DNA from 2 places in the Cryobacterium sp. SO1 genome. Region 2 is predicted to be linked to the other one. Evidence: predicted binding sites of a transcription regulator. Region 2 holds the regulator's gene; the other holds the start of a gene.

Region 1 (7,519 bases), 1.8 Mb from region 2:
GACACCGGGCGCCGCCCCGGCCCCGGCGGACGAGCGGCTGGCGCGCACCCACCCGCTCGTGCGGCTGCTGCGCCGCCCAGAGATGGGCGCCCTGGTCGCCGCGCTGGCCATCTTCGTCTACTTCTCGGTGGCCACCAGCGCCTTCCTCTCGCCGGCCGGCGCGGCCACCTGGCTCTACTCCGCATCGCTGTTCGGCATCATGGCCGTCGCCGTGGCGATGCTCATGATCGGCGGCGAATTCGACCTCTCGGCCGGTGCCATGACCGGCACCACCGGCCTGCTCGTCGGCGCGTTCACCACCCAGTGGGGCATGAACCTCTGGCTGGCGATGCTGCTGGCCCTGCTGATCGCCCTGTCCGTCGGCGCCTTCAACGGATTCCTCGTCGTGAAGACCGGCATTCCGAGCTTCATCGTGACGCTGGGCACCTTCTTCATCCTGCAGGGCCTCAACCTGGCCGGCACCAAGCTGGTCACCGGCCAGGTCGCCATCCAGGGCATGACCCTGGTGCCCGGTTTCGACGCCGGCAAGGTCATCTTCGGCTCCACCATCCCGGTGGCCGGCCTGAACCTCAAGGTGTCGGTGTTCTGGTGGCTCGGCATCACGGCCGTCGCCAGTTGGATCCTGCTGCGCACCCGGTACGGCAACTGGATCTTCGCCATCGGCGGGCAGCTGCAGAGCGCCGTGCAGACCGGCGTGCCGGTCAAGCGCACCCGCATCGGCCTGTTCATGGGCACGGCCGCGGCCGGGTGGCTGGTCGGCATGCTCTCACTCTTCGACGTGGCCACCGTGCAGGCCACCACGGGCATCGGCCAGGAGTTCATCTACATCATCTGCGCCGTCGTCGGTGGCTGCCTGCTCACCGGCGGGTACGGGTCCGCGATCGGCGCCGCCCTCGGCGCCCTCATCTACGGCATGATCCTGCAGGGCATCGTGTTCGCCCAGTGGGACAACAACTGGCTCAAGGCCTTCCTGGGCGGGATGCTGCTGCTCGCGGTGCTGGTGAACCTCTCGGTGCGCCGCCAGGCGGGGGTGCGCGCATGAGCGCCGGCGGGTCAGCCATCCTCGAGGTGCGCGGAGTCGGCAAGGTCTACGGCTCGGTCATCGCGCTCAGCGGCGTCTCCACCTCGGTCGGCGCCGGTGAGGTGCTCTGCGTTCTCGGCGACAACGGAGCGGGCAAGTCGACCCTGCTCAAGATCCTCGCCGGCGTGTACCCGCACTCCTCCGGCGAGCTGCTGCTCGACGGGCGCGCCGAACACTTCACCGGCCCGCGGCAGGCGCTCGACGCCGGCATCGCCACGGTCTACCAGGACCTGGCGATCGTGGCACTGATGCCGGTCTGGCGGAACTTCTTCCTGGGCGCAGAACTCAGCGCCGGCTTCGGCCCTTTCTCGCGCCTGAAGGTCGCCGAGATGCGGGCGATCACGCTCGAACAACTGGGCCGGATGGGCATCGACCTCCGTGACGTGGACCAGCCCATCGGCACCCTGTCCGGTGGGGAACGGCAGTCTGTCGCCATCGCCAGGGCCATCCACTTCGGCGCCAGGGTCGTGATCCTCGACGAACCCACCTCGGCGCTCGGCGTCAAACAGGCCGGCGTGGTGCTGCGCTACGTGGCCCAGGCCCGCGACCACGGCCTCGGTGTGGTGTTCGTCACCCACAATCCGCACCACGCCTACCCGGTGGGGGACAGGTTCCTGGTGCTCAACCGCGGGGCCAGCCTGGGCGAGTTCGACAAGGACGGCATCAAGATCGACGAGCTCACCCGGCTGATGGCCGGCGGCGCCGAGCTGGACTCACTCGCCCGGGAACTCGGGCGGGACTGACCTACGGCTCCCGGGGAATCAGCCGTTCGGCCAGGAACTCGACCGTGCGATCAAGCGCGGCCCTGGTGGGGTGCCCGGGCTCGTCGACGAGGCTGACCGTGAGCACGCAGTGCGCCGATGACGCGATTCCGGCCGCGTTGCCCGGCGACGAATCGATCTCGATGCTCTCGAAACCGGCACCGAACTCCGTACGCAGGGTCTGAAACCGTTCGGGCGGGCACCCGCGGTCGTCGGTGAACCGTAACGCCAGGATGCCGAGCCCCTCCGGGCCGTCGGTGGTGCGCTCCTTGAGGGTGTCGATGTCCCGCGGCGCCAGGCCGATCGAGGCTCGCCCGGACGCTCCGAGGGGGAGGGGCAGCGCCGGCTGGCTCAGCACCGCGGCCAGCACCGCCGGCTCCAGGGCCGTGGCCAGGGCGAAGCCGCCGGTGAGGCACATGCCGATCACCCCCACCCCGGTGCCACGACTCGGGTCGACGCCAGCCGTGTTCGAGCCAGCCGTGCCTGCGTCAGCCGTGCCTGCGCCAGCCGTGCCGGCGCCGTCGGCCCAGGCCTGACGCACCAGCGCCCGCAGCCATCCCGTGGCGCCCGCCGGCTGGCGGGTGAGCCCGCGGAACTCCCTGGACACACAGATGCGGCCGATGGCGCGCAGCATCGCGCCCGTGGTGACCACCGCACCCGGCGTCCCGAACAGGCTCGGCAGGTACACCCTGAAACCGCGGTCGACCAGGCGGCGCGCCAGGTCGACCACACCGGGATGGAGCCCGGGGATCTCGTGAAGGAGCACCACGCCCGGTCCGTTCCCGGCCGTGAAGACCTGGTGCGAATAGCCATTGTGACTGAACGCGGACTCGGTGAAGCCCGTAAGCGCTGGGGGTGGCTGGGTCATGGCTTTGAAGATAGCCCCCTCCGGCGGATGAGCCCACGTGGCGGCGTCTCATCCGTTTCGGGGGAATCCGAAATGGCACCATCGGCGGGACGCAGATTGATTGCTACCGTCTGCGGCGAGAGGCCGGCGTGCCGATGTGGTGCGCCTGCCGAACACCGCAGAAACCGAACCCCGCAGAAACCGAACCCCGACAGGGCCCAGCCCTGGAAATGGAGCGATACCCATGGCCACAGGAACAACGCCGATATTGGATGTGGCGGCCGAGATCAACGCTGTCTCGCTGGCCCGCACCGACCTGGACCCGCGCACGCTGATGATCGCCAGGATCGCGGCCCTGGTGGCCGTCGATGCCCCGGTCGGATCGTATTTCATGCACGTCGGACCGGCAGTGGAGATGGGGCTGAGCGCCGATGACATCGAGGACGTCCTGGTCGCCGTTGCGCCGATCGTGGGCACTCCACGGCTTCTGTCGTCGGCGCGCAAGATCGTGGAGGCCTTCGACCTCGCCATCCAACTCGATTCAGAAGGCGACACCCAGTAACGCCGGAGTCCAGCGTGGCCGCTCCGAGCGGCCCGTCCAGTGAGGAGCGCCACCAGTGAAAAAGCCCGTCGTCTTCCTGACCCTGCTGGTGCTCCTTGCCGGATGCTCCGCCGCCGACGGCACCGATCCGTCGCCGAGCAGTACCGCCCCGTCAGCGTCGTCCACCCCGTCGGCTGGGCAGACCGCATCGCCGCCGACCGACGAACAGGTCACCTGGGCCGGCACGGTCTGCAGCGACACGTCGACCCTGGAGGCCGACGTCCAGGAGCTCGCAATGGCGGCAGCCACCGACGTTGATGAGGTGGGCACCGCGGTGTCAGACCAAATGGACACCATCTCCGCCTCGGCGAGCACACTGGTCGACACCGTCAAGTCCCCGCCGGAGAACCTCGGCGACGATCCGGAGTTGCTGGCCGTGCAGGACTCGATCGACGCCGTCGACCAGTCGTTGAAGTCCCTCCAGGCCAGCGCCAGTGCCGTGGAGGGCGCCACCGGTGCTGACCTGGTGGGCGCGCTCGCGACGCTCGTCGGTGGCACCGGCGCCGTGATCGCCAACGTCGCCGAGACCGTGCAGACCATCACGATGGCAACCCGGGACACCTCCAGCACCCTCGGCCAGGCCTTTCGGGCCGCACCCGAGTGCGCCACCCTCACCACCTAACCGCGACCCCGTCCATTGGGTGATCTCGACAGGCTCGATCAGCGGGTGAGGGCGCCGGCGGGATGCCGTTTGGGCCGCGCACAGGGGAGTCCCAGGATGCGGCGGGAATGAAACACAGGTCCAAACGTTGACTTGAGTCGAGGGCACTCAAGTTTTGGGTTTCCTCCTCGTATCGATTCCCCAGGAGGTTTCCTTGCCTACATACTTCGGCCCGACCGGTTCCGAAAACGGTTCGTTCGACGAATTCCTGGCCCGCTACCTGCAGGGCCAGCGCCAGGCGCAGTCCGGCCGTCCCATCGAGATCACCCGGCTGCTCAGCCGCCGCACCCACGAACTCCTCGTGCAAGCGGCCAAGTTCGCCCACGGCCACGGCCACGCCCACGTGGACGCCCTGCACCTGCTTCGGGTCATGGTGGAGCAGGAACCCGCGGTCTCGGCCATCCGCCAGGCCGGTGGCGACCCCGCCGCGATCGTGACCGCCGCCGACGAGCGTCTCCCGGAGTCGAGTGACCAGCAAGCCACGTCGGCGCCGGCCCTCACGCCGTCCGCGCAGCGCGCCCTGCTGGATGCCCACCAGGTCGCCCGCGCCTTCGGCTCCACCTACATCGACCCCGAACACCTGTTCTTCGCGTTCGTGGTGAACCAGGACGCCCCCGCCGCCCAGGTGCTGGCCGCCGCCGGCGTCACGGCCGAATCGCTGCAGGCCGGTGCCCAGCAGGCAGCGAACGAGGACGCGCAGACCGAAAGCGGCGTCGCGAAGAACGGCGAGGCATCCGACACCCCGATGCTCGACACCTACGGCGTCGACCTCACCGAGCGCGCCCGCTCCGGCAAGCTCGACCCGGTGATCGGCCGCGGCGACGAGATCGAGCAGACCGTCGAGATCCTCTCCCGGCGCACCAAGAACAACCCGGTGCTGATCGGCGAGGCCGGCGTGGGCAAGACCGCCGTCGTCGATGGCCTGGCCCAGGCCATCGTGGACGGCTTGGTGCCCGAGCAACTGCGCGGCAAGCGCGTCATCGCGCTCGACCTGCCCGCCATGCTCGCCGGCACCCGCTACCGCGGCGACTTCGAGGAGCGCCTCACCAAGACCATGGATGAGATCAGCGAACGCAGCGATCAGATCATCGTCTTCATCGACGAGCTGCACACCGTCGTCGGTGCCGGCGGCTCCGGCGAGGGCGGAATGGACGCCGGCAACATCCTCAAGCCGCGCCTGGCGCGCGGAGAGCTGCACGTCGTGGGTGCCACCACCCTGAACGAGTACCGCAAGGTCGAGAAGGACCCGGCGCTGGAACGCCGTTTCCAGCCCGTGCGGGTGGGCGAGCCCGGCATCGAGGATGCCGTGAAGATCCTCGCCGGCCTGCAGGAGCGTTACGCCGAGCACCACTCGGTGCGCTACACGGATGCCGCGATCCGCGCCGCCGTGGAAATGAGCGCCCGGTACATCCCGGACCGGTTCCTGCCCGACAAGGCCATCGACCTGATCGACCAGGCCGGCGCCCGTACCCGCCTGGCCCTCGGCTCCCGCGTGGACGTCGCGGGCTTGCGTGAGAAGCAGTCCGCGCTCGAGTCGGCGAAGGCCCAAGCGGTCGCCGCGGAACAGTACGAGGAGGCGTCCCGGTTGCGCGACGAGGCCGAGACGGTCTCGGCGAGCATCGACGCGGCCATCGTCAGCCAGGGTGGTGAGGACTCCGGTCCGTCCGCCGTGGTGGACGAGGCCGAGATCGCAGCGATCATCGCCAGGTCCACCGGCATCCCGGCGAGCCGCCTCACCGCGGGGGACCGCGAACGTCTGGCCACGCTCAAGGATGACCTGCACCAGCGGGTCATCGGGCAGGACGACGCGGTGAACGTGATCGCCAAGGCCGTGCGGCGCAACCGCACCGGCATGGGCGACGCCTCCCGGCCGGTCGGCAGCTTCCTTTTCCTCGGCCCCACCGGGGTGGGCAAGACCGAGCTGGCCAAGTCCCTGGCCGCCTCGCTGTTCGGTGAGGAGAAGGCCATGCTGCGCTTCGACATGAGCGAGTTCAGCGAACGCCACACCGCCAGCCGCCTGGTCGGCGCCCCTCCCGGCTACGTCGGTTACGACGAGGCCGGCCAGCTGACCGAACACGTGCGGCGGAACCCGTATTCGGTGGTGCTGCTCGACGAGATCGAGAAGGCACACCCGGATGTCTTCAACCTGCTGCTGCAGGTGCTGGACGACGGCCGGCTCACCGACGGCCAGGGGCGCACGGTGGACTTCCGTAACACGGTCGTCATCATGACGTCGAACATCGGCTCGGAGGTGCTGGCCAGCCGCAGCGGCGCGCTCGGCTTCACCGCGGATCTCGACGGCGCCGGCAACGGCTTCGGTTCGGAGAAGGCGTTGCGCGACCGGGTGATGGCCAAGCTGCGCGAGGCCATGCGGCCCGAGTTCCTCAACCGCATCGACGAGATCGTGCTGTTCCGGAAGCTCGATCAGCCGCAGCTCCGCCAAATCGTGCGGCTGCTGCTCGAGCAGACCCGGTCGCGCCTTACGTCCCAGCACCTCGGCCTTACCGTGAGTGACGAGGCCGTGGATTGGATCGCCGAGCGGGGGTACCAGCCCGAATACGGGGCGCGGCCACTGCGCCGTGTCATCCAGCGTGAGCTCGACGACCGCATCGCCGACCTCCTTGTCGACTCCCGCTTGGCTGCCGGCGCAGAGGTCACGGTATCCGTCGCCGACGACACCCTCGTCGTCGCAGCAGTTCCGGTGCAGCTCCCACTGGCGGCCTGAGGCGGTAGGACCGGCGCCGGGGCGCAGCCTCAAGCCATGAAGCTGCCCTGGTGTCGGCCCAGTTCCTGCTGCTGACCGGCAAGCCTGCCGGCGGTCGTCCGGCTGAAGTCCTGAAGGCAGGAAGTCGTAAGCAGTCCGTAAGGCCTGACGAAGGCGCCATCGGGGAGGATGGAGGGAGACGATACGAGTCCATTTCGGTGAGAACCGTGGCCAAAGGATATCTTCATGAACATGCGCAAGGTCTTCACCACTGTGGCCCTGATCGTCGCGGTGGTCGCAGGGGTGAGCGGCTGTGCCGGCAGCCCCGCCAGCAGACAATCCGATAGCCCGTCCGGTACCGGATCCGACAGCTCAGTCGAAGCGACGGCCACCCCGGCCACTCCGGCGGCAGGCGAGGCGCCCACCCCGGCCGTAGCCGCCGGTGCCTACATCGAGTATTCCGACGGAATCGTCGCGAAGACCGAGGGCACCAAGGTGCTCTTTTTCCATGCGTCCTGGTGCCCGAATTGCCGGGCACTGGAGAAAGACATCAACGCGGGCCCGATCCCTGCCGGGCTCACCATCATCAAGGTCGACTTCGACAACTCCGCCGAACTGCGTCAGCAGTATGGCGTCACCCTGCAGACGACCGTGGTCTACGTCGACGACGACGGGTCCGAGCTCGGCAAGGCGATCCTCGCCGAAGATCCCAGCCTCGACGCCCTCGTCGCCGCGGCACCGTAGTGAATGGTTTGCTCCTGGTGAGCTTTGCCGCCGGAATCCTGACCGTCGCTGCCCCCTGCGTGCTGCCGCTCCTGCCCGTGATCGTGGGCGGATCGATTGTGAGCGAGGATGCCGACCCGC
Region 2 (7,519 bases):
CGACGCGATCGACCTGTACCACCACCACCGGCCCGACCCCCAGGTGCCCTACGCCGACTCCATCGGCGCTATCCGGGACCTGCTCGACGAGGGCGTCATCCGCCTGGCCGGCATCTCCAACGCCACCCCCGAGCAGATCCGCGAGGCCTACGAGATTCTCGGCGGCCGGCTCGCCAGCGTGCAGAACCAGTACTCGCCGGCGTTCCGCAGCAGCCAGCCCGAGCTGGACCTGTGCACCGAACTCGGCGTTGCGTTCCTGTCCTGGAGCCCGCTGGGCGGCATCAAGTCCGCCGCCGAGCTGGGCACCAGGTCCGCCCCGTTCCAGCGGGTGGCGGATGCGCACGGCGTGAGCCCGCAGGTCGTCACGCTGGCTTGGCACCTGGCCGCGTCGCCGCGGGTGATCCCCATCCCGGGGGCGAGCCGGCCGGAGAGCATCCGTGATTCGGTGCGGGCGGCGGAGCTGACGTTGTCGGCGGAGGAACTCGCCGCGCTCTCCGAAACCGTGACCGTATGACGGCCATCGTGCACCTCGACCTGCGCCTGGACCCGGCCAGGCTCGACATCGTCCCGGCTCTCCTCAATGAGGTGCTCGCCGCGACCCACGCGTGGCCGGGCAACGAGGGACTCGAGGTCATCATCGACGACGCCGACCCCGCCCATGTGATCGTCGTCGAGCGGTGGGCCACCGCCGCCGACCACGACGCGTACGCCGCCTGGCGGAACACTCCCGAGGGTGTCAGCCGGCTGGGCGAAGTGCTCGCTGCCCCGGGGGTGAAGTCCGTCTTCTCCGGGCGTATCCCGCTGGACTTCTAGGCCGTTCAGCTGCCGGGCGGTCAGGCCGCCGTGCCGATGGCGTCTGCCGGCAGGCCGGTCGCGAGCGCTTCGGAGGCCGCCTGTGCGGCGGCGACGTCCTCGAGCAGCTGCGCGAGGAACGCCGACGCGGCCGGGCTCGGCTCGTCGGCGACCGCCACGGCCACCGCCCACTCGGGCACGCTCGGCGGCAGCGGCACCGCCACCAGATCGTCGGGGCGTTTCTGCGCGAAGCTGGTGGGCACGATCGCCACGCCCAAGTTGTAGCCCACCAGGTCAAGCAGCGGATGCACGTCGTTGACCTCCATGGCCGCCCGGTACTCGAAGCCGGCCGCCGCGAATGCCCGCCGGGCGAGCATGTGAGCGCCCCAGCCGGCCTGGAAGCCGATCAGCTCCTCGGCGCGCAGGGTCTCCAGGTCGGCCTCGGCCAGGGCCGCGACCGGGTGGTCCGGGTGGCAGAGCACCACCATCTTCTGGCTGCTCAGCGGGTGCAGCCGCACCCCGGGCGGGGTGTCCCCGGTCACCACGACGAGGGCCACATCGGTGGTGCCGCTGGCCACACCCTCGATCAGGTCCACGGAGCCCAGTTGGCGCAGCCGCACCTCCACGCCCTGGTTGGCGGTGCGGAAGCGGGCCAGCTCGGCGGGCAGGTCCACGGAGCCCAGGCACGGCTCGGCGCCCACGGTGAGGCGTCCGCGCATGAGCCCGCGGACCGCGGCGACCGCGTTCTGGGCCGCCGCGGCGCTGGCCAGGGTGCGCAGCGCATCCGTCAGCAGGGCCTGGCCGGCGGCCGTGAGCTCGACCCGGCGGGTGCTGCGGATGAACAGGGAGGTGCCCAGCTCGATCTCGAGTGCCCGAATGGAGGCGGACAGACCCGACTGGGAGATGTGCAGCAGCTCGGCCGCCCGGGTGAAGTGCCGCTCGTCGGCGACGGTCACAAAATGCTCAAGCTGGCGCAGTTCCATTGTGCAAGCGTAGGCGCAACAGGTCCGCGAACCGTGAGAAAAGCACCCGAAAACGCCTCGGGAAGGTGCTTAACTCACGGCTCGCGGAGGCTGGCGACACGCTCAGTACTCGATGCGGCCGGCACGGTTGTGAAACTGACCGGTCGGCCCGGTCGGGCCCAGCAGGGCGAGCGCCACCGTCGCATCCGTGCCCTCGGTCACGGTTTGGTGGCCCCCGTGGTTGTTGAAGTCCGTGGCGGTGTACCCGGGGTCGCTCGCGTTGACGCGGAACGACGGCAGGTTCTTCGCGTACTGCACGGTGAGCGCGATCACGGCAGCCTTCGACGCCGCGTACGGGATGGCGGGCACCGGGAACTCGTCGTGTCCCTCGGTGCTGAGAAAACGCGGCCACCCGACTCCCGACGCGACGTTGACGATCACCGGATGCGCCGACCGGCGCAGCACCGGGAGCGCGGCCTGGGTGACGCGCACCAGCCCCAGCACATTTGTGTCGAGCACGTCGGCCATCTTCTGGGTCGAGAGGTCATCAACGCCGAAGGAGGTGCCGAGGATGCCGGCGTTGTTGACCAGCACGTCGAGGGCGGGCAGGGAGGCGAACGCGGCGTCGATGCTCGCCTGGTCGGTGACGTCCAGCTGCACGGGGTAGGCACCCGCCTCGCGGGCGGCCTGGCCGTTCGCGAGGTCGCGCATGCCGGCATAGACGGTGTGGCCGGCCTCGATGAGGCGGCGGGCGGTTTCGAGTCCGAGGCTCTTGTTGGCCCCGGTGATGAGTGTGAGTGTCATAGATCCATGCTGCGGCCCGCGCCGGGTTCCACCCAGGCATCGCTCGACGGTGGGATTGCCAGTACCACGCTGAATTGTGCGGTCGCGGGCAGAATGGGGCCATGAGTGAATTCGCCAGCGTGCTTCGAGCGTGGCGGGACCGAGTGCGCCCAGCGGATGTCGGGTTGCCGGCCGGCGCGGGGCGCCGAACCACCGGGCTCCGCCGGGAGGAGCTCGCCGCCCTCGCCGGCGTAAGCGTGGACTACATCGTGCGTCTCGAGCAGGGCCGAGCGGTGAATCCGTCCCCCCAGATGCTGGGCGCCCTGGCTCTCGCCCTGCGGGTGACCCCGGCCGAGCGTGACCACCTCTACAGGGTCGCCGGCGTCGCCCCGCCGGCCCGAGGAATGGTGCCTCAGCACGTGACCCCGGGCGTGCAGCGGATCATCGACAGGCTCGGGGACGTGCCGATGGCCGTCTTCACCGCGTCCCACGACATCCTGCTGTGGAATCCGCTCTGGGCTGCCCTGACCGGCGACCCGTCGCGCTACATCGGAATCGAACGCAATCTGGTCTGGGGTCATTTCATGTGGGGACATGAGGGGGTCGAATTCGACGCCGAGCACGAGGAGGATTTCGCCAGCGATCTCGCTGCGGACCTGCGCATGGCCGTTGGCCGGTACCCGCACGACGGCGCACTGGCTCAGCTCGTGGCCCGGATGCGCTCTGCGTCACCCGACTTCGAACGCCGCTGGGGTGAGGCGCGCGTCGCCGAGCACCGCTCGAGCCGGAAGAGCATCACCAGCACAGCGGTCGGGACCATCACCGTCGATTGCGATGTGCTGACGGTGCCCGGCGGTGACCTGCGGATCGTGGTCTATTCGGTCGTACCCGGCAGCACCGACGAGCAGAAACTCGATCTGTTGCGCGTGGCGGGCCTGCAGTCGCTGATGCCAGCGCACCGCGAACCGTGAGAAAAGCACTCAAAAACGCCCCGGGAAGGTGCTGAGCTCACAGTTCGCGGGGCTACTTGTCGAGGGGGCGCCAGATCACGATCTGGTTGGAGCGGCGGGTGCGGGTGCCGGCGCGCATCGAGATGACGTCACCGGCCGAGCCGGCCGCGAAGACGCGCCGGCCCGGACGGTTGAGCAGCTCGTCGGCCAGGGCCGCTTCCAGGTCCCCCACCCGGCTTTCCAGCGCCCGCACGGTGTCTTCCAGCGCGAGAATGCGACGGATGCCTTCCAGGCTCACCCCTTCGGCGCCCAGGTCCGCGATCTCCCGCAGCCGGGCCACGTCGCGCATCGAATAGCGACGCGAACGGCCCGGCGTGCGCCCGGGACTCACGAGCCCCAACCGGTCGTACTGCCGCAGGGTCTGCGGGTGCATCCCCGCCAACTCCGCGGCAGTACTGATCACGAAGACGCGGGTGTTCTCATCCATGGTTGAGCTCAGCCCTTGGCCCTGGCGAGGAGTTCGTCGCGCGGGTTCTCCTTGGGCAGCGCCTCGTTGAACGCGAGCAACTTCTCCTCGGCGTCTTTCGACAGGTGTGACGGCACGGCCACCTGAACCTCGGCGAGCAGGTCGCCGGTGCCCTTCGGGGTGACCACGCCGCGGCCCTTGACCCGCAGCACCCGCCCGCTGGGGGTACCGGGGGCAACCCGCAGCTTCACCGGGGGCCCACCCAGGGTGGGCACCTCGATGGTCGCGCCGAGCGCGGCCTCGGCGAAGGTCACCGGCACGTTCACGCGCAGGTTGAGACCATCACGTTCGAAGACCGGATGCTTGCGCACGGTCACGGTGAGCACGATGTCGCCATGCTCGCCGCCATCCGGGCTGGGTTGCCCCTGCCCGCGCAGCTTGATCTTCTGACCGTCGGCGACGCCCGCGGGAATCTTGACCTTGATCGGCCGACCCTCCTGCGTCTGCAGGGTGATCTGATCGCCGTGGGTGGCGGTGATGAAGTCGACCGTGGTCGACGCGATCACGTCGCGCCCCCTGGTCGGCCCGCCGGCGCCCCGGAAGCCGCCGGTGGAGGTGCCGAACCGGCCACCGCCGCCTTGAGCCCCGCGGCCGAACATGCCGCCGAGGATGTCGTCGAAGCCGGCCTGCTCGTAGGAGTAGCCCTGTTGCCGGGCTCCCCCGCCGAACATGCCGCCGAAGACGTCGTCGAAGCCGCCCTGCTGGCCGCCCTGGCCGGGGGCGGTGAAGCGAGCTCCACCGCCCATGGCGCGCACGGCGTCGTACTCCTTGCGCTGTTCGGGGTCACCGATGACCGAGTGGGCCTCGCTGATCTCCTTGAACTTCGCCTCCGCCGCAGGGTTACCCGGATTGGAATCCGGGTGGTACTTGCGGGCGAGCTTGCGATACGCCTTCTTCAGTTCGGCCGCCGAGACGTCTTTTGACACCCCGAGAACCTTGTAGAAGTCCTTGTCGAACCAGTCCTGGCTAGCCATCGCTCGGTACCTGCACGACGACCTTGGCTACCCGCAACAGCGAGGATCCGAGGTAGTAGCCGGTCTCGACGACGTCGCCGACGGTTTCCACGTCGATGTCAGGAGTGGGCATCTGGAAGATGGCCTCGTGCACGGTGGGGTCGAACACGTCGCCGACCGAGCCGTACGGCTTGAGGCCGATGCGCTCGGTGCTGGCGCGCAGCTTCGCGGCGATGGTCGCGAAGGCGGTGTCGCCCTCGAGGTCGCCGTGCTTCTCGGCCCGGTAGAGGTCGTCGAGCACCGGAAGCAGCACCTTGACGACCTCGCCGGTCACGCGCTCGCGCTCGATCTCCCGGTTGGCCTCGGTGCGCTTACGGTAGTTGGCGTACTCGGCGGTGACCCGCTTGAGGTCTGCCAAATGCTCGCTGGAGGGGTCTGAGGCCTCGAGGTCGGCCGCGTCCAGGATGTCCTGCACGGTCAACTCGTCTTCCTCGATGCCCTCGGCAGAGGCGGCGTCGGTGGCCTCCGCGTCAACGAACTCGGCCGGGGCGGCCGGGTCCGCCCCGGCCGCCGCGGGGGCACCCGATTCGGGTGCTCCCGCAGCAGCAGCGGCGTCTTCAGGACGGTTTTTGTCCGGACGGTTGGCGTCTGTCATTACTTCTTCGCTTCGTCCTCGTCGTCGACAACCTCGGCGTCGACAACGTCTTCGTCGGAGTTGGCCGACTCGGCGGTGGGCTCGGTGGGCTCGGACGCGCCGGCCGCGGCATCCGCCTGGCTGGAGGCGTAGATGGCCTCGCCGAGCTTGCCCTGGCTTTCGGTGAGCTTGTCGAATGCGGTCTTGACCGCGTCGTCGTCGTCGCCGGCGAGGGCGGACTTGAGGGCGTCGACGTCACCCTGAACCTCGGACTTGACCTCCTCGGGGAGCTTCTCGTCATTCTCCTTGATCAGTTTCTCGATCGAGTAGGCGAGCTGCTCTGCACCGTTGCGGGTCTCTGCGGCCTCGCGGCGGCGCTTGTCCTCTGCGGCGTGCTCTTCACCCTCGCGCACCATGCGCTCGATGTCTTCCTTGCCCAGCGCGGTGCCGCCGGTGATGGTCATCGACTGCTCCTTACCGGTGCCCTTGTCCTTGGCGGACACGTGCACGATGCCGTTGGCGTCGAGGTCGAAGGTGACCTCCACCTGCGGGATGCCGCGCGGCGCCGGTGCGATGCCGGTGAGCTCGAAGGTGCCCAGGTTCTTGTTGTCGCGGGTGAACTCGCGCTCGCCCTGAAAGACCTGGATGGCCACGGACGGCTGGTTGTCGTCGGCGGTAGTGAACGTCTCGCTGCGCTTGGTGGGGATGGCCGTGTTGCGCTCGATGAGGCGCGTCATGATGCCGCCCTTGGTCTCGATGCCGAGGCTCAGCGGGGTGACGTCGATGAGCAGAACGTCCTTGCGCTCGCCCTTCAGCACGCCGGCCTGGAGTGCGGCGCCGACGGCGACGACCTCGTCCGGGTTGACGCCCTTGTTCGGGTCCTTGCCACCGGTCTCGGCCTTGACGAGCTCGTAGACGGCGGGCATGCGGGTGGAGCCACCGACGAGAACGACGTGCGCGATGTCCTCGACCTTGACGCCGGCTTCACGGATGACGTCCTGGAAGGGCTTCTTGGTGCGGTCGAGCAGGTCTTCGGTCATCTTCTCGAACTGGGCGCGGGTGAGCGTTTCGTCGAGGTTGGCCGGGCCGTTCTCCGTGAGGGAGAGGTAGGGCAGCTGGATGCTGGTGGACATGCTCGAGGAGAGTTCCTTCTTGGCCTGCTCCGCGGCTTCCTTGAGGCGCTGCTTGGCGATCTTGTCCTTGGAGACGTCGACGCCGGTGGAGTCCTTGAAGCGCTTGATCAGGTGATCGACGATGCGCTGATCCCAGTCGTCGCCGCCGAGGCGGTTGTCGCCGGCGGTCGAACGCACCTGGATGGTGCTGAAGTCGTCGTCCTTGCCCACCTCGAGGAGGGAGACGTCGAAGGTTCCGCCACCGAGGTCGAAGACCAGGATGAGCTCGTCCTCCTTGCCACGGTCCAGGCCATAGGCCAGGGCTGCCGCGGTGGGCTCGTTGATGATGCGCAGCACGTTGAGGCCGGCGATCTCACCGGCTTCCTTCGTGGCCTGGCGCTCGGCGTCGTTGAAGTACGCGGGAACGGTGATGACGGCATCCGTCACCTTGTCGCCCAGGTACTGCTCGGCGTCGCGCTTGAGCTTGGCGAGGATACGAGCGGAGATCTCCTGCGGGGTGTACTTCTTGTCGTCGATGCCGACGGTCCAGTTCGTGCCGACGTGGCGCTTGACCGACGAGATGGTGCGGTCCACGTTGGTGACGGCCTGACGCTTGGCGGTCTCGCCGACGAGTACTTCGCCGTCCTTGGTGAATGCCACGACGGAAGGCGTGGTGCGGAAGCCTTCAGCGTTTGCGATAACGGTGGGTTCTCCACCCTCGAGAACGGCCACCACCGAGTTGGTGGTTCCGAGGTCAATGCCGACTGCACGAGCCATGTGAGAGTATCTCCTTCAAAGTGTGGGTTC

What was found. The regulator HspR, encoded in region 2, represses chaperone genes until heat shock. The targets are predictions, from matches to a motif close to AAGTTGAGTCNNNNNGACTCAACTT.
Region 1: the regulator HspR is predicted to act here: its motif matches at 4,042-4,066, upstream of BJQ95_RS07405 (ATP-dependent Clp protease ATP-binding subunit).

What each region holds. Positions count from the first base shown of each region.
Region 1 covers NZ_CP067394.1:1,568,235-1,575,753, forward strand. The annotation lists gene BJQ95_RS07380 (ABC transporter permease) at 1-1,042, shown strand, start outside; gene BJQ95_RS07385 (ATP-binding cassette domain-containing protein) at 1,039-1,824, shown strand; gene BJQ95_RS07390 (dienelactone hydrolase family protein) at 1,826-2,710, opposite strand; gene BJQ95_RS07395 (carboxymuconolactone decarboxylase family protein) at 2,934-3,251, shown strand; gene BJQ95_RS07400 (lipoprotein) at 3,307-3,912, shown strand; gene BJQ95_RS07405 (ATP-dependent Clp protease ATP-binding subunit) at 4,106-6,676, shown strand; gene BJQ95_RS07410 (thioredoxin) at 6,902-7,399, shown strand; gene BJQ95_RS07415 (cytochrome c biogenesis CcdA family protein) at 7,417-7,519, shown strand, end outside.
Region 2 covers NZ_CP067394.1:3,850,677-3,858,195, forward strand. The annotation lists gene BJQ95_RS18295 (aldo/keto reductase) at 1-514, shown strand, start outside; gene BJQ95_RS18300 (putative quinol monooxygenase) at 511-813, shown strand; gene BJQ95_RS18305 (LysR family transcriptional regulator) at 834-1,775, opposite strand; gene BJQ95_RS18310 (SDR family NAD(P)-dependent oxidoreductase) at 1,878-2,558, opposite strand; gene BJQ95_RS18315 (helix-turn-helix transcriptional regulator) at 2,660-3,508, shown strand; gene BJQ95_RS18320 (heat shock protein transcriptional repressor HspR) at 3,561-3,974, opposite strand; gene BJQ95_RS18325 (DnaJ C-terminal domain-containing protein) at 3,983-4,987, opposite strand; gene BJQ95_RS18330 (nucleotide exchange factor GrpE) at 4,980-5,621, opposite strand; gene dnaK (molecular chaperone DnaK) at 5,621-7,489, opposite strand.